Regions from separate parts of the Variovorax sp. SRS16 genome, predicted to be linked through region 4. Evidence: predicted binding sites of a transcription regulator. Region 4 holds the regulator's gene; each other region holds the start of a gene.

Region 1 (4,433 bases), 3.7 Mb from region 4:
TTTCGGGCTCGCCATTGTTGTAGTCTTTCTGAAGCTGAGCCTGGCGGTCTTCCGCCTTCTTGAGTTCGGACTGCAGCACCGAACGGGCCTCGCCGTCGCGCGCACGCTGGTCGGCGCTGTCGACCCGGGGACTGCCGGCCGGCGCCCGAACCGTACCACCCCCGGACGCCGCAGCGGCCGCGGGACGGGTGCCCTGCACCACGGTGACGTTGCCGCCTTCCATCACCTTGCAGCCGCGCTGCTGGGCGACGGTCGCGTTGTTGGTGTATTCGTTGCCGCAGCGCCAGACACGCTCCTGTGCCTGGGCCTGAACGTGCACGCCGGCTGCCGCGAAGGCGGCCAGCAGGAAAGCGGGAAGTGTCTTCATGGTCATGGATCTGGGTAGCACGGCAAATCGGCATTCTCGTTGCAATTCGAAGCAGCAAGCACGCCGAGGTTCCCGACCAAAGAAAAAGGACGGCAGTGCCGTCCTTTTTAACGCAATCGCGCGCGAAGCCCGGGGGCGAGCAACGTTACAAGGAGTAGTACATGTCGAACTCGACCGGGTGCGTCGCCATCCGGAAGCGGGTGACTTCCTGCATCTTGAGATCGATGTAGGCATCGATGTAAGCATCGGTGAACACGCCGCCCTTGGTCAGGAAGGCACGGTCCTTGTCGAGATACTCCAGCGCCTGGTCGAGGCTGTGGCACACGGTCGGGATCAGCGCGTCTTCTTCCGGCGGCAGGTGGTAGAGGTCCTTGCTGGCCGCTTCGCCCGGATGGATCTTGTTCTCGACGCCGTCGAGACCGGCCATCAACAGGGCCGCGAAGCCCAGGTACGGGTTCATCAGCGGATCGGGGAAGCGCGCTTCGACGCGACGGCCCTTCGGGTTCGCGACGAACGGAATGCGGATCGACGCGGAACGGTTCTTGGCCGAGTAGGCCAGCTTCACCGGCGCCTCGAAGCCGGGCACCAGGCGCTTGTAGCTGTTGGTGCCGGGGTTCGTGATGGCGTTCAGCGCACGGGCATGCTTGATGATGCCGCCGATGTAGTGCAGCGCGAAATCGCTCAGGCCCGCGTAGCCGTCGCCGGCGAACAGGTTCTTGCCGTCCTTCCAGACCGACTGGTGCACGTGCATGCCGGAGCCGTTGTCGCCGACGATCGGCTTGGGCATGAAGGTCGCAGTCTTGCCGTAGGCGTGGGCCACGTTGTGGATCACGTACTTCTGCAGCTGGATCCAGTCGGCGCGCTGGATCAGCGTGCTGAACTTGGTGCCGAGTTCCATCTGGCCCGCGTTGGCCACTTCGTGGTGGTGCACTTCGACCGGGATGCCCAGCGATTCGAGCACCAGGCACATCTCGGAGCGCATGTCCTGGAAGCTGTCGACCGGCGGCACCGGGAAGTAGCCGCCCTTGGTGGCGGGACGGTGACCGGTGTTGCCGTGCTCGAACTCCTTGCCGGTGTTCCACGAGGCTTCCTCGGATTCGATCTTGACGAAGCAGCCGGACATGTCGTTCTGCCAGCGCACGCCGTCGAACACGAAGAATTCGGGCTCCGGACCGAAGAACGCGGTGTCGCCCAGGCCGGATGCCTTCATGTACGCCTCGGCGCGCTTGGCCAGGGAACGCGGGTCGCGCTCGTAGGGCTTGCCGTCCGACGGATCGACCACGTCGCAGGTCAGGATCAGCGTGGTCTCTTCGAAGAAGGGATCGATGTTGGCCGTGTTGGGGTCGGGCATGAGCTGCATGTCCGAGGCTTCGATGCCCTTCCATCCGGCGATCGACGAGCCGTCGAAGGCATGGCCGTCGGTGAACTTGCCTTCGTCGAACGCCGAGACCGGCACGGTCACGTGCTGCTCCTTGCCGCGGGTGTCGGTGAATCGGAAGTCGACGAACTTGACCTCGTTTTCCTTCACGAGTTTGAGTACATCGGCGACGGTCTTTGCCATCAGGTTTCTCCTGGTTTGGATAGTGGTTGGAAGTACGGAATCGGGAATGCAGTTTCTATGCCATTGCGGGCGCGCGCGGAACACGCGCTGGGCACCCCCGGGGCGGCCGTCAGTCGGCATTTTGCAGCCAAAATGGTGCGCACCAAGTTAGCGCACCAATTCGGGGCCAAGCTTTGCCTTAAAGCCGTGCAGTCCCTCGATCAGCGCCGCATAGGCGGACTCGATGCGATCGGCCGGGCCCTTGACGCCGAGCTCGATGTGGCGGCCGTGCACGGCATGGTCCACGCTCGGCAGGCTGAACACCTTGATGCCCGGATGCGCATGCTCGACGGCTTCCATGAGCGGCGTCAGCGCCGCCTCCATGGCGCCATAGACGATCACGGATTTTTCGACCGCCAGGCCGCGCGCGAAGAGCTCGGTGTACTGCGTGTCGAGCACCGATTCGATCATCGGCCAGGCCATGACCGGAAAGCCCGGCACGAAATGCACATGCCCGACGCTGAAGCCCGGAATCTTGTTGTAGGGGTTGCGGATGATCGTCGCGCCCTGCGGAAACACGCCCATGTTGAGGCGATGGATGTTGTCCGGACGGTTCGCCTCGTAGGCGGTGCCTTGCTCGCGTGCCGTGTCCTGCATGCGCTCGCGAATCAGCAGCTCGGCTTCGGGATGCAGGGCCAGCGGAACCCGCAGCGCCTTGGCGGCGCACTGGCGGGTGTGGTCGTCCGGGGTGGCGCCGATGCCACCGGTGGAAAACACGATGTCGCCCGACGCGAAGGCCCGCTCCAGCGCGGCCGTGATGCGTGTGGGCACGTCGCCGACGTATTCGGCCCAGGCCAGCTCGAGGCCGCGCGCGGCGAGCAGTTCGATCACCTTGGGCATGTGCTTGTCGGCACGCTTGCCGGAGAGGATTTCGTCGCCGACGACGATCAGACCGAATGCACGGGTCATGGCGCGCCCCATTGAGTGGCGGTCGCGCGGGCATCCGCCAGCTCGACCGCAGAAGTTGAAACGGCTGCGGCCGCGCGCTGCGCCCGCAGTTGCGCCAGCGCGTCGAGGCAATAGTGCCCGAACCAGAGCGCCGAGAATGCGAACACGAGCGTGTAGATCCAGATCGCGAGCGGCACGAGGACGAAGAAAGCCGCGGCGAACAGCAGCCCCGACGCCCAGACGATGCTGGGCGCCGCGCCCAGATAGCCGCACAGCACGCCGATGCCCAGCAGCGGCAGCCGATGCACCCGCAGGAGCACGTCGCGCTCCTCCGGGCTCGCGTGGCCGGACAGCGCATCGAAGCTCATCACGCGGTAGGTCAGCCAACCCCAGATCAGTGGCGGAAGGACCAGCACCAGCGGCGGGATGAGCCAGAGCGGCATCGACACGACCAGGGCGAGCAGCGCCAGCACCGTGAGGCCGAGCGATCGGGCGACGGCGCCGATGAAGGACGCGCCCCGCTTCTGTTCCAGGGTCGGGAAGCGCCGTTCGGCCACCAGGCGCGTCAAGGCCGGCGCCATGAACCCGGCGACCACCAGCAGTGCCACCACCACCAGCACCGGCGTGGCCGCGACCACCACCACCAATGGGGCGAGTGCGGCCGTCACGTTGCCCGAGAACAGGCGTCCCATCCAGCCCCAGAAGCTCGACAGCAGGGGCCACGCATCCAGCGCGCCGCGCGTCCAGCTCACCGCCGCATCCCAATAGAAATAGCCGAAGATCGCCGTCAGGATCGCCATGATCGCCAGCGGCAGCAGCGAGAGCACGACCACCCGCGGGTGCATGCAGTAGGCCACCGAACGCCAGAAAGAATCGAGGAGGAGACGCATCGACGCCGAGGATAACGCCTGCGTGTGAAGCAGAGTGGTCGGCGTGATGGCGCCGTTCAGCCCCGATTGACCAGCCGCCGCAGCCCCAGCCACTGCTGCGCCCAGAAGCCGCGCCCGTAGTCGCGCACGCGGCCCTGTGCATCGGGTTCGATCTGGTCGCGAATGCCGGTCGCCTCGTAGCGATCCTCGAAATTCCCGGTGCGAAACAGGATGTCCCACCAGGGCAGCAGCACGCCGAAGTTGTGGCCGCCCAGCGTGCGCGGGCCGTGCGATTCGTGCCCGATCCCGATGCTGTGATGAAGCCGGTGAAAACGCGGACTGACCCAGAGCCTTTCGCCGATGGCGCCGAAGCCCAGGCGCAGGTTGGCATGCTGCAGGCTCTCGCTAAGCTGCATGAAGGCCACGATCGCGATGAACTGCCCCGGTGCGACGCCGATCAGCTGCGCGACGACGACGATGATCGTGTCGTGGATCACGTCGTCTAGCAGGTGGTTGCGATTGTCGCTCCACATGGTCATCTGGCGCTGCGAGTGATGCAGCGAATGCAGCGCCCACCACCATCGAAAGCCGTGCTGCCCGCGATGGATCAGGTATTCGACGAGGTCGAGGACCACCAGGTAGATCGCGAAGGCGATCCAGGGCACGTCGGTGACGCCCGGCCAGAGTTCGTCCAGATGAAGACTGCCCC
Region 2 (4,433 bases), 1.9 Mb from region 4:
AGCATCACGATGCGGTCCGACAGCAGCACCGCTTCGTCGACGTCGTGCGTGACCATCACCACCGTGCTGCGCGTCTTGTGCACGATCGCGAGCAGCTCGTCCTGCAGCCGGGCGCGGGTCAGCGCGTCGAGGGCGCCGAAGGGCTCGTCCATCAGCAGCACCCGGGGCTCCATCGACAGCGCGCGCGCGATGCCGACGCGTTGCTTCATGCCGCCGGAGATTTCGCCGGGGCGTTTCTGCGCGGCCGGCGCGAGGCCGACCAGCGCCAGCGCGGCGTCGGTGCGCGCGCGCAGCTGCGCCTTGCTCTCGGTCGCCGCGAACACGCGCTCGACCGCGAGGTACACGTTCTCGAAACAGCTGAGCCAGGGCAAGAGCGAATGGTTCTGGAACACCACGGCGCGCTCGGGGCCGGGGCCCTTGATCTCCCGGTTGGCGCACAGCAGCACGCCTCGGGTCGGCGTGCCGAGGCCGGCGATCAGGTTCAGCAGCGTCGACTTGCCGCAACCCGAGTGGCCGATCAGCGTGACGAACTCGCCCTTGGCGACATCGAGGTCGATGTCGCGCAACGCGAGGAAGCTGCCCTTGGGCGTCCTGAAGCGCTGCTCGACGCCCTGGATCGCGATGTACTTGCCGTCGTCGTTCATGCCTTCACCTCCTCGAACGTGAATGCGGTGGCGACCTTGATCAGCGCGAACTCGAGCACCAGCCCGACGATGCCGATGACGAAGATCGCGATGATGATGTGGGCGACGTTGAGGTTGTTCCACTCGTCCCAGACCCAGAAGCCGATGCCGACGCCGCCGGTCAGCATCTCGGCCGCGACGATCACCAGCCACGCGGTGCCGACGGCCAGCCGCACGCCGGTCAGCATGTAGGGCAGCACGGCGGGAAACAGGATGCGCGTGAGGATCTTCCATTCGGAAAGATTCAGCACGCGGGCGACGTTCATGTAGTCGCCGGGCACGCGCTGCACGCCGACGGCCGTGTTGATGATCATCGGCCAGATCGAGCAGATGAAGAGGGTCCAGATGGCCGCGGGATTCGCGCCCTTGAAGACCAGCAGGCCGATCGGCAGCCAGGCCAGCGGCGAGACCGGCCGCAGCAGGCTGATGAGCGGATTGAACATGCGCCCGAGAAAGTCGAAGCGCCCGATCGCGAAGCCGGCCGGGATGCCGACCGCCGCCGCCAGGCCGAAGCCGAGCGCCACACGCCGCAATGACGAGAGCACGTTCCAGCCCACGCCCTGGTCGTTGGGTCCGTTGCTGTAGAACGGATCGCTGAACACGACCAGCGCTTCCTTCCAGGTCTGCAGCGGCGACGGGAAGCCGTTGCTGCTCTTCATCGCCACCAGTTCCCAGACCAGGACCAGCAGCGCGAAGCCGAGCAGCGGCGGCAGCACGCGCTGCCACAGCAGGTTGAAGTCGCGCGGTGTGCGCGCCACGGTTTCGTTCGCGGCCTGCTGCGGCGCGGCGGACATCATCGGGCGCACCGGCACGGCGCTCTTGGCCGCGACCGGCCTGGGCTGGCCGGCATCGAGGGGCGGGGCATGGAAGACGGCACTGACCATGGCGGGCTCCTCAGGCATGGACCTTGAATGAATCGGCGTACTTCTTCGGATCCTTGCCGTCCCACACCACGCCGTCGAACAGCTTGCTGGTGCGCAGCGGATCCTTCGGCACGCCGACCTTCATCGCGCCGGCGACCTCCTTGTAGAGGTCGATCTGGTTGATCTGCCTGGCCACCGCGAGGTAGTCCGGGTGCTCCTTCAGGAGGCCCCAGCGCTTGTGCTGGGTCAGGAACCACATGCCGTCGGACAGGTACGGAAAGTTGACCGCGCCGTCGTCGAAGAACTTCATGTGGTTGGGGTCGTCCCAGGTCTTGCCCATGCCGTTGTCGTAGCGCCCGAGGATGCGCTGGTTGATCGCATCGACGCTGGTGTTGATGTACGACTTCTCGGCCACCACGTCGGCCATCCTGTTCTTGTTCTGCAGGTTGGCGTCGATCCACCTGCCGGCTTCGAGCACGGCCATCATCACGGCTCGGCAGGTGTTCGGGTTGGCCTTGACGAACTCGGCGCGCGTGCCGAGCACCTTCTCGGGATGGTCCTTCCAGATGTCCTGCGTGGTGATCGCGGTGACGCCGATCCTGTCCATGATGGCGCGCTGGCCCCAGGGCTCGCCGACGCAGAAGCCGTCCATGTTGCCGACGCGCATGTTGGCCACCATCTGCGGCGGCGGCACGACGATCACCTTGGCGTCCTTCACCGGGCTGATGTCGGCCGTGGCCAGCCAGTAGTTGAGCCACATCGTGTGGGTGCTGGTCGGGAAGGTGCCGGCGAAGGTGTATTCGCGCTTGTCCTTCGCCATCACCCTGGCCAGCGACGGCGCATCGACCGCGCCCTTGTCGGCCAGCGCCTTCGAGAGCGTGATCGCCTGGCCGTTGCGGTTCAGGCCCATCAGCACGGCCATGTCCTTCTTCGGCCCGCCCACGCCCACGTGCACGCCGTAGACGAGGCCGTAGAGCACATGCGACATGTCGAGCTCGCCATTGACCAGCTTGTCGCGCACGCCGGCCCAGCTGGCTTCCTTGCTGGGCACGATCTTGACGCCGTACTTCCTGTCGAAGCCCAGCACGGAGGCCATCACGACGCTGGCGCAGTCGGTCAGCGGGATGAAGCCGATCTTCACCTCTTCCTTCTCGGGCTTGTCCGAGCCCTGGGCCCAGACGGCTGCGCGCAGCGCGGGGTCGAGGCCGGCGACGCCCGCGGCCGCAGCTTGCAGGATGCGGCGGCGGCTCAGTGCGGGTTTCAACGAATCGGTCATGGGACGAACTCCGAAAAGGAAAGGGACACATCACGAAAGCGCAAAACGAAAAGGCGTCCTCATCACGCCGGGGCTCGCTCGATGACGAGCCCTTGCGGGATGGGGACGCCTTTGTCCGGTCGATGGGCCGCACCCGTCGTTGGATGCCGCCTGTCTGAAGACCTTCGTCGGTCTATGGCTCTCGGGATTGCAAGCTGCGTGCCAGCCGAAGCGCACGTTCGTGCACCATTTCAGTCATTCCAGGTATTCGGCCATTGAAAGTACGGACTCCGCCACTTCGACCAGCCGACGGCCCTGGTTCATCGCGGTCCGGCGCAGCATCTTGTGCGCCTCTTCCTCGCTCAGGCGGCGGTGCGCCATCAGCAGTCCCTTGGCGCGCTCGACCAGCTTGCGCTCGTTGAGGGCGGCGCGCACGGTGTCGAGCTCGTCGCTCATCGCCTGCAGCCGATGCGATTGCTCCTGCACGATCTCGAGGATCGAGCGTTCGAGCTGCCGCCCGTAGACGGTCGTGCCCGCCGACGGCGGCGACGCGGCCGCATCGCCGAAGAACAGGTCGGCCGGCGCATCCGCGTCGCCCACCAGCCGGGCCAGCAGCGCCTCGTGCACCTGCAGGTCCGCGCGCGCCTGCGCGGTCTTCTGCGCGCACAGCTGCCGCAGGTCGGCGGCCAGGCGGTCTTCGACATCCTTCATCGCATCGATGCGGTGCGTCGAGCAGTCGAACCAGGCCTGGCTCAGGCCCGTGTCGAGCGCCACGCCCGCGGGCGCCGCGCAGGCGATGCGGCGAAAGCGCTCCAGCTCGGCGAACTGCAGGGCAGGCCGGTCGGTGGGCCGGAGTTCGCCCGGGTGCGAAGCCGTGAACTCGGCGAAAACCTGGAAGCAGCGTTCCTGCGACTCGATCAGGTGCAGCCAGTGCTGCTGCCGCGCGCTGTCGTTGTGGCCCGAGGCGAAGGCCGCGGCGCCGCAGGCGCGTTCCTGGCCCGCGAATTCCTTGCCCTGCATGAAGTTGAACATCGCGACCAGCAGGCGCGAGATCTCCGGCGAGGTCGCGCCGTCGGCCGCCTCGAACACGACCGCGAGCAGCCCGGCGATCAGCTTGACGAAAGCCGCGGTGGCCTGCGCGGCATCGATCTCCGTCGCACCGATGCGGCCGCGCAGCGCGGGCAGGGCGTCCAAGCCGGGCAGCACCCAGGCGATGCGGCTGAAGAGGCGGGCGCCGTTGCCGATGCGGCCGGCGTCCGTTTCGAGCCGATCGAAACCGGTGCGCACCGCCCGCTCCATCCGCACGCATTCGACGACTTGCGCACTGCGTTGGACCGCGAAGCCCTGGCCGCGCGAACCCAGCAGCAGGTTCGACAGCCCGCGCTCGCGTTGCAGCGCATGGACCAGCCGGCCGATGGCGCCGACCAGTTCGCTGGTGCGTGCGAGCTGCTCCAGCGCGTCGATCTCGCAGCGCAGCGCGGCCATCAGGAAATTCGGGCCGGATTTCATCGTCGGGCGCTGCAGGGGCGCGGATCGCGGGTCCGGGAGGAGGGCATAGGGGCATGGAGCAACATTCGTGCCCCGAAAACGGGCGCCCCCTACACTCGCCGCATGCTCGTTCTGGGAATCGAA
Region 3 (4,433 bases), 1.2 Mb from region 4:
CGAACCACAAGGGCTCGGGCGCCGGCACCGCACGGCGCGGGCGGCCCGCTGCCCAGCGTCTGCCCGCCGCCCTCAGGCCGGCTTCGGCGCCCATGCCGTGCACCAGCCTTCGGCGGCGACGTGTTTGCGGCCGAACATCGCGCAGCCGGCCCATGGGTCTGCGGCAGCGCCCTGCCACATCGCGCAATTCACGCACCGCTGGGTGGCCGCGTGCCTGGGGTACTTCTTCGCATCGACGTTCCTGCTGTCGTGCCTGTAGCCCAGCTGCACCGCCGTTTCGTCGGCCTCCTCGACGTGGGGCGGCGCGGCCAGCGCACCGACCGGCGTCACGGCCAGCAGGCAGATGCCGCCGACCATGCGACCGACAAGCGCTCTCCTCGTGGCCTCGACGGCCACGCCTTCCTTGCCCTTTTCCATGGCGCCTGCCCCGGTCAGTTGGAGGCGACCTTGGCGTCCGCGGCCTTGGCCGTGCGCGGCGCATTGCCGCCGGAGGGGATCTTGAAGACCCACACCATGCCGCCCTGCTCCAGGAGGTTGACCTTCTTGGCCACCTCGCCGCCCCACAGCGGCACCGCGCCGCCCCAGCCCGACACCACGCCCACGTACTGCTCGCCGCCCTGCTGCCAGGTGATGGGCGGCGCCACGACGCCGGAGCCGGTCTGGAACTCCCACACCACCTTGCCCGTCTTCGCGTCGGCGGCCTTCAGGTAGCCTTCGGGCGTGCCCCAGAACACCAGGTTGCCGCCGGTGGTCAGCACGCCGCCCCACAGCGGCGCGCCGTTCTTCACTTCCCAGGCGATCTTGCCGGTCTTCGGATCGATCGCGCGCAGCGCGCCGATGTAGTCGTCGTTGAGCGGCTTGATCGTGAAGCCGGCACCCAGGTAGGCCGCGCCCTTCTTGTAGGCGACCGGCTCGTTCCAGATGTCCATGCCCCATTCGTTGGCGGGCACGTAGAACATCTTGGTGTCGGGGCTGTAGGCCATCGGCATCTGGTTCTTGCCGCCGAGGAAGCCCGGCGCGGCGAAGACGGAGCTGCCCTTCTTGCCGTCGGCACCGGCGGTCGGATCGCCGGGCCGGTTGTCCGCGATGAAGTTGGGGCGGCCGGTCTTCAGGTCGATGCTGCTGGCCCAGGTGATTTTCTTGACGAAGGGAAACGCATTGAGCAGCTGGCCCGTGGTCGCATCGTTCACGTAGAAGAAGCCGTTGCGATCCGCCTTGCCGCCGACGCGCTTGCCGTCCATGTCGAAGGTGACGAACTCGTTGACGCCGTCGAAGTCCCAGCTGTCGTTGGGCGTGCCCTGGTAGTGCCACTTGATCTGGCCCGTCTTCACGTCGATCGCCACGGTGGAGCACGAATAGAGGTTGTCGCCCTGGCGCAGATGGCTGTTCCACGGCGCCGGATTGCCGGTGCCGAAGTAGGCCAGGCCGGTCTTCGGATCGAAGGTGCCGCCGAGCCAGGTGGCCGCTCCGCCCGTCTTCCAGAGATCGCCGGGCCAGCTCTTGTTGGCGGTGCCCGAGATGCCGTTCTCCTTCTTGTTGCCGTCCTTGTCGTAGGTGTAGCCCATGTGGCCTTCGACCGTGGGCCGTGTCCACAGCAGCTTGCCCGTCTTGGGGTCGCGTGCCTCGACGCGGCCGACCACGCCGAACTCGCCGCCGGACACGCCGGTCAGCATCACGCCGTTGGCGATGATCGGCGCGGCCGTGGCCGAGTAGCCTGCCGCGTAGTCGTCGATCTTTTCCTTCCAGACCACGTCGCCGGTGTTCTGGTCGAGCGCCACGAGCTGGGCGTCGAGCGTGGCGAAGATCACCAGGTTGTCGTACAGCGCCGCGCCGCGGTTGACCACGTCGCAGCACGGCATGATGCCTTCGGGCAGACGATGCTCGTACTTCCACAGCTTCTTGCCGGTGGTGGCATCGAGCGCGAAGATGCGCGAGTACGACGCGGTGACGAACATCTTGCCGTTGCTGATGACGGGCTGCGACTCCTGCCCGCGCTGCTTCTCGCCGCCGAACGAGAAGGCCCACACCGGCGCCAGCCTGGCGACCGTGGCGGTGTTGACCTGCTTCAGCGGCGAATAGCGCTGCCCCTGGGTATTGACGCCCCAGGTCAGGATGTTGCCGCTGGCCGTGGCCTCGGACTGGATCATCTTGTCCGTGACCTGTGCGTCGGCCGCAGCCGCCGCCAGGCCGATGGAAATAAGAGCGGTCAAGAGCTTCAATTGCATGGTGTCTCCTCGTGGATGGATATCGCGGTTCGGACGCGCCCCTGTGAGCACGCCCATCACCATGCAGAGGGGCAATGTCCGTGCCACGCGCCGAAGCCGCTGCCGGCAACCGCGTTGTGGCAATAGCGGGCATGTGTCGCGCGATGGCGTGCGGGTTTTCCCGTTGGACTGCTACAAGGTTGAACAGCAGGCGCGGCGGCGATCGTGGCATCTCGCCACAGTGACAATCGGCGGGCGATCCCTACCCCGCGAGGTCTCACCCATGCCCCCTTCGATCACCGCCCCTTTCGGCGCCTGGCCATCGCCCATCACGTCCGAGCGGGTGGCGACGGCCCAGACCACGCTGATCGACGTGCTCCTCCACGAGGGCGTCGTCTACTGGATCGAAGGCAGGCCGCTGGAGGCCGGCCGCCATGTGCTGGTTCGCCTGGGTGACGACGGCGCGGGCGTCGATGTCACGCCACGGCCTTTTTCCGCCCGCACGCGGGTGCACGAATACGGCGGCGGCGCCGTCTCGCTGGCGGCCGGTGCGGTGTACTTTTCGAACTTCGCCGATCAACGTCTTTACCGGCTCGACGGCTCGGGCGTGCCGACACCATTGACCCTGGCGCCGGCGTCGAACGATGCCGTGCTGCGCTACGCCGATGGGCAGATCGACGCCGCGCGCCTTCTCTGGATCGGCATCCGCGAGGACCATCGGACGCCTGGCGCCGAGGCCGCCAACACCCTCGTCGCGCTGGGCCTGGGTCCGGCCGGCGGCGAATCGGTGCTCGTGCAAGGAAGCGACTTCTATGCCTCCCCTCGGCTGAGCCCGGATGGCCGGCTGCTTGCGTGGCTGGCCTGGGACCATCCCGACATGCCATGGACCGCCACCCAACTGTGGGTCGGCGAGTTCGACGGCGCGGCGGTCACGAATGCGGTCATGGTGGCGGGCGGCCCAGGCGAATCGGTGTTCCAGCCGGAGTGGTCGCCCGATGGCCTGCTCCACTATGTCTCGGACCGTTCGGGCTGGTGGAACATCTATCGGCGCGAAGCGAGCGGCACCGCCGTCAACCTGTGTCCCAGGACCGCGGAGTTCGGCCGGGCTCAATGGGGTTTCGGCATGTCGACGTATGCGTTCGTGTCGGCGCACCAACTGGTGTGCACGTACACCGAGGACGGCAGCGGCAAGCTCGCACTGCTGGACCTGCATGGCGGCGCGCTGACGCCGTTCGATCTGCCGTTCACGGAGTTTTCCTCGGTGAGGGCGAGTGCCGGCACGATCGCGTTCAAGGCCGGCAGCCCCACCGTGGCAGGCGCGGTCGTCGTTCTGGATGCGGCGTCGGGGCATGCTGCGATCGTCCGGAACACCACGGCCATGGCCGACGACCCGACCCTGCGCGAATACATCTCGACGCCCCGGTTGATCGAGTTCCCCACATCGCCGGGCGAAACCGCCTTCGCGCTGTTCTATCCGCCGGCCAACGCCGACTGCCAAGGCCCGCCGGGATCGCTGCCGCCCTTGCTGGTCAAGTGCCACGGCGGCCCCACCTCGTCCGCCTCCAGGAGCCTCGACCTGCGCACGCAGTTCTGGACCAGCCGCGGCATCGCCGTCGTCGACGTGGACTATGGCGGCAGCACGGGCTACGGGCGCGCCTATCGCAACCGGCTTCATCGCATGTGGGGCATCGTCGATGCACGGGACTGCGGCGCGGCCGCGTCGTATCTCGTCGCGAACGGGCTGGTGGATGCGGCACGCATGGTGATCACCGGCGGCAGTGCCGGCGGCTTCACCGCGCTGAGCTGCCTCACGCATGCAGACCCGGCGCTTCGAGGGCTTTTTCGCGCCGGCGCAAGCCACTATGGCGTGAGCGACCCCGAGGCGCTGGCACGCGACACGCACAAGTTCGAGTCCAGGTACATGGATTGGTTGATCGCACCGTATTCGGACGCCGGTCGTCAGACGTACATCGACCGCTCGCCGGTTCGCAACGCCGGCAGGATCGGCGCGCCGGTCGCCTTCTTTCAAGGCACGGAAGACAGGATCGTGCCGCCCAGCCAGACCGAGGAGATGGTCGCGGCCCTGCGCCGGCGAGGCATCTCCGCGCTGTACCTGCTCTTCGCCGGAGAACAGCACGGGTTCAGGCAGGCCACCCACATCCAATGGGCATTGGATGCGGAACTCTATTTCTACGCTGCGCTGGCATGGAGGTGATGCACGCCGCGCCA
Region 4 (4,433 bases):
GACCGCTCATCGGCCGCATACAATCGTCGAGCAAGTTTCGTGCCTTTATGACCTCGCGATCTCCTTCCTACTCCTTTCGTTTTCTTTCCCGGACCGTCTTCCTCGCGCTGGCGCTGGCCGGTTTCGGCTCGGCCGCGCTGGCCGAAAAGGCCGATCGCAGCAAGCCGATGAACATCGAGTCGGACGCGATGCGTTACGACGACCTCAAGCAGACCAGCGTCTTCACCGGCAACGTGGTGGTCACCAAGGGCACGATCATCATCCGTGGCGCGCGCATCGACGTGCGGCAGGATCCCGAGGGCTACCAGTACGGCGTGGTCACGGCCGCGCCCGGCAAGCTGGCCTACTACAAGCAAAAGCGCGATGCCGGCGTCGACGAGTGGATCGAGGGCGAATCGGAAGTCATCGAATACGACAGCCGCGCCGACAACGTGAAGTTCATCCGCCGTGCGGTGATGCGCCGCCTGATCGGCGCCAAGGTCAACGACGAGAGCAGCGGTCCGCTGATCGTCTACGACCAGAGCAACGACACCTTCACCGTCAATGGTTCGACGTTGCCGCCGGATGCCGGCGTGTCGGCGCCGGCATCCGGCCGGGTCAAGGCCATCCTGACGCCCAAGGCCCAACCGCCGGTGGCGCCGGCTTCCGCGGGCGCCTCCGCGCCTGCGGCCAAGCCGGCCGCACCGGCGCCGGTGGCCGCGCCGGGCACGGGGCTGCGTTCCAGCACCACGCTGGATGGAGAGCCACGCAAGTGATCGAAACCGCCGGCATGAGCGAAGCGACGGGCGCAGCGAGCAGCCGGCTCGAGGCGCGCGGCCTGCAAAAGAGCTATGGCAGCCGCAAGGTCGTCAAGGATGTCTCGCTGGGCGTGCAGAAGGGCGAGGTGGTCGGACTGCTCGGACCCAACGGCGCGGGCAAGACCACCTCCTTCTACATGATCGTCGGGCTGGTGCGCGCCGATGCCGGCGTCATCACCATCGACGGCGAGCCGATCGCGCACATGCCGATCCACCGCCGCGCCCGCATGGGCCTGAGCTACCTGCCGCAGGAAGCCTCGATCTTCCGCAAGCTCACGGTCGAGGAAAACGTGCGCGCCGTGCTCGAGCTGCAGCGCGAGCCCGACGACAAGGGCCGGCCGCTGCCGTTGAGCAAGCTGCGCATCGAAGAGCGACTGGCCGAGCTGCTGTCCGACCTGCGGGTCGACCATCTGCGCGATTCGCCGGCGCTGTCCCTGTCGGGCGGCGAGCGCCGCCGGGTCGAGATCGCGCGCGCCCTCGCCACGCAGCCGCGCTTCATCCTGCTGGACGAGCCCTTCGCCGGGATCGACCCCATCGCCGTGATCGAGATCCAGCGCATCATCAGCTTCCTGAAGGAACGCGGCATCGGCGTGCTCATCACCGATCACAACGTGCGCGAGACGCTGGGCATCTGCGATCACGCGTTCATCATCAGCGACGGGCATGTGCTGGCACAAGGCACGCCTTCGGAGATCGTCGACAACGCCGAGGTGCGGCGCGTGTACCTGGGCGAGCATTTCCGGATGTAGGGACGGCAATCCGATGAAGCAGGGTCTCTCGCTTCGAGTCTCTCAGCATCTCGCGCTCACGCCGCAGCTGCAGCAGTCGATCCGGCTGCTGCAGCTGTCCACGCTCGAGCTGAGCCAGGAAGTCGAGCAGATGCTCGACGACAACCCGTTCCTCGAACGCACCGCCGAAGAAGCGCAGCGCGAGGAGTTCGGGCTCGACGCGGCCGATGCACCGGTGCGCGACGACGATCGCCTGGCCGAGGGCGACGGCGAGCTGCCGTCCGGCCCGTCCGCGCCGCTGGCTGACGCCGGCGTCGGCAGCACGAGCACCGCGGCCGAAGCCGACGCGCCGGCCACGGCCGACAGCACGGATGGGGAGCCCGGCTGGGAAGGCGATGGCACCGTCGATGTGGCACCCGACGACAGCGAGTGGGGCGGCGACGCGCCCGCGCGCGCCAACAACCTCGGCAACGACGAGCGTGCCGATGCCACCGAACTGGCGCGCAGCCAGGAGTCGCTGCAATCTTTCCTGCACCGCCAGGCATTGGGCCTGCGGCTGGACGACAACGACCGCGCCGCGCTGCGCTTCCTGATCGAGTCGCTCAACGACGACGGCTACCTCGAGGACTCGCTGCCGGCGCTCGCCTCCGGCCTCGCGGGCGAAGACAACGACCAGTTCGACGAGCTGGTGCACCACTTCCAGGTCGCGCTCGGTCTGCTGCAGAGCCTGGAGCCAGTCGGCGTCGGCGCCCGCAGCCTCGGCGAATGCCTCACGATCCAGCTGCGCGCGCTGGCGCATGCGAACGAGGGCGACCAGGAGGCGCAGATCCGCAAGATCGCGATCGCCGTCTGCAAGCAGCCGATGGAGCTGCTCGCGCGGCGCGATTTCAAGCGCCTGGCCACGCTCACCCGCAGCAGCGAAGACACGGTGCGTGCCGCGCTGCAGGTGATCGCCAGGCTCGAGCCCAAGCCGGGGCGCCGCTTCGTCGATGTCGAGCGCAACGTCGTCGTGCCCGACGTGATCGTCACGCGCATCGGCCAAGGCACGAACGTCAAGTTCCGCGTCATGCTCAATCCCGAGGTCATGCCGCGCCTGCGCGTGCACGACATCTACGCCGGCGCGCTCAAGCAGCACAAGGGCGAGGGCAGCCAGGCGCTGTCGCAGCGCTTGCAGGAGGCGCGCTGGTTCATCAAGAACATCCAGCAGCGCTTCGACACCATCCTTCGCGTGTCCAACGCGATCGTCGAGCGGCAGAAGAGCTTCTTCGTGCATGGCGAGCTCGCGATGCGTCCGCTGGTGCTGCGCGAGATCGCCGACGAGCTCGGCCTGCACGAGTCGACCATCAGCCGCGTGACCACCGCCAAGTACATGGCGACGCCCTTTGGCACCGTCGAGCTCAAGTACTTCTTCGGCTCGGCACTCGGCACCGAGACCGGCGGCAACGCGTCGAGCACCGCGGTGCGCGCGCTGATCAAGCAGTTCGTGAGCGCCGAGGACACGAGAAAGCCGCTGTCGGACAGCCAGGTCTCCGAGATGCTCAAGGAGCAGGGCATCGAATGCGCGCGCCGGACCGTGGCCAAGTACCGCGAGGCGCTGCGCATCGCGCCGGCCAATCTGCGCAAGGCCCTCTAGGGGTTCACGCGATGAACGGCCCGGGGTTCCTGTCGCGCTGGCTGGGCCTGGGGCTGGCGGCGCTGATGATGCTGTTGGCCAGCGGCTGCGCGATGCTGCCGAGGGAGTTCGCGCACACGCCCTCGAAGGCCGTCCCGGCATCGGCCGACACCGCGCTCGGCCGCATCGCGCAGGCCTCGTCGCCGGACCCGGACCTGAGCGGCTTCCGCCTCATGCCCGGCGGCGATTTCGCGCTCAACACGCGCCTTGAACTGGCGCGCCGGGCCGAGCGCACGCTCGACGTCCAGTACTACCAGATCGAGGATGACGAGACGGGCCGCTATTTCCTGCGAACGCTGCGCGATGCAGCCGAGCGCGGCGTGCGCGTGCGCCTCTTGATGGACGACCTCTACACCTCCGGCGAGGACGAACTGCTGCTCGGCCTGGCCGCGACGCCGAACGTGGAGCTGCGGCTGTTCAATCCCTTCCCGGCCGGCCGCGGCAGCCTCGTGAAGCGCTTTACTGCCTCGCTGTTCGACTTCGACCGCGTCAACCACCGCATGCACAACAAGCTCTTCATCGCCGACGGCGCGATGGGCGTGGCCGGCGGGCGCAACATCGGCAGCCAGTATTTCACCCAGACGGCCGGCGCCAACTTCCTCGACATCGACACCTTCGTGGCCGGCGCGCTGATCCCGCGGCTGGCGAGTCTGTTCGACCAGTACTGGAACAGCGACTACGTGCGGCCGATCCAGACCGTCGTCGCGACCGGCCTTTCGCCCGACGCGTTGCGGCGCAGCTTCGACGAGAAGACCGGCCCGGCGACCACGCCGGCGCCGCGTTCCTCGGCGCCGAACGACGTGCTCGGCTACAGCCCGATCCCCGAGGACATCAAGGCCGGCAAGCTGGACCTGATCTGGAACCTTGCCGAGGCCTATGCCGATTCGCCCGACCGCGTCATCGACAAGCCCGTGACCTACGGCGGCGTGCCGCTGCTCGATGTCGACAGCGTGCGCTACAACGTGGTCGAACAGATGCGGCGTTCGCGCTCCGACGTGACACTGGTGTCACCCTACCTGATTCCGGGCAAGGCCGGGCTGGAGGTGATGCGCGAGATCCGCGGGCGCGGCGTGAAGATCAGCGTCGTCACCAACTCGCTGGCGGCCACCGACGAGCCCGTGGTCCACACCGGCTACCGGCGCTATCGGCCCGACATGCTGCGGCTCGGTGCCGAGCTGTACGAGCTCAGTTCGGCGCGCACGCGGCGCAGCGTGCGGCTGGGCCTGTTCGGTTCGC

What was found. The regulator sigma-54, encoded in region 4, starts transcription at its own class of promoters, with help from an activator protein. The targets are predictions, from matches to a motif close to TGGCANGNAANCTGCTTT.
Region 1: the regulator sigma-54 is predicted to act here: its motif matches at 1,974-1,991, upstream of glnA (type I glutamate--ammonia ligase).
Region 2: the regulator sigma-54 is predicted to act here: its motif matches at 3,009-3,026, upstream of E5P2_RS16285 (CmpA/NrtA family ABC transporter substrate-binding protein).
Region 3: the regulator sigma-54 is predicted to act here: its motif matches at 2,294-2,311, upstream of E5P2_RS19745 (PQQ-dependent methanol/ethanol family dehydrogenase).

The regions. Positions count from the first base shown of each region.
Region 1 is NZ_LR594666.1:1,604,388-1,608,820, reverse strand. Features, by position in the region: gene E5P2_RS07760 (hypothetical protein) at 1-367, opposite strand, end outside; gene glnA (type I glutamate--ammonia ligase) at 513-1,928, opposite strand; gene E5P2_RS07750 (competence/damage-inducible protein A) at 2,076-2,876, opposite strand; gene E5P2_RS07745 (EI24 domain-containing protein) at 2,873-3,745, opposite strand; gene E5P2_RS07740 (sterol desaturase family protein) at 3,802-4,433, opposite strand, start outside.
Region 2 is NZ_LR594666.1:3,367,332-3,371,764, reverse strand. Features, by position in the region: gene E5P2_RS16295 (ABC transporter ATP-binding protein) at 1-644, opposite strand, end outside; gene ntrB (nitrate ABC transporter permease) at 641-1,567, opposite strand; gene E5P2_RS16285 (CmpA/NrtA family ABC transporter substrate-binding protein) at 1,578-2,822, opposite strand; gene E5P2_RS16280 (nitrate regulatory protein) at 3,057-4,310, opposite strand; gene tsaD (tRNA (adenosine(37)-N6)-threonylcarbamoyltransferase complex transferase subunit TsaD) at 4,413-4,433, shown strand, end outside.
Region 3 is NZ_LR594666.1:4,065,156-4,069,588, forward strand. Features, by position in the region: gene E5P2_RS19735 (MotA/TolQ/ExbB proton channel family protein) at 1-94, opposite strand, end outside; gene E5P2_RS19740 (high-potential iron-sulfur protein) at 73-417, opposite strand; gene E5P2_RS19745 (PQQ-dependent methanol/ethanol family dehydrogenase) at 432-2,225, opposite strand; gene E5P2_RS19750 (dipeptidyl-peptidase 5) at 2,488-4,419, shown strand.
Region 4 is NZ_LR594666.1:5,295,226-5,299,658, reverse strand. Features, by position in the region: gene lptA (lipopolysaccharide transport periplasmic protein LptA) at 48-755, shown strand; gene lptB (LPS export ABC transporter ATP-binding protein) at 752-1,546, shown strand; gene E5P2_RS25580 (RNA polymerase factor sigma-54) at 1,560-3,158, shown strand; gene E5P2_RS25575 (phospholipase D family protein) at 3,170-4,433, shown strand, end outside.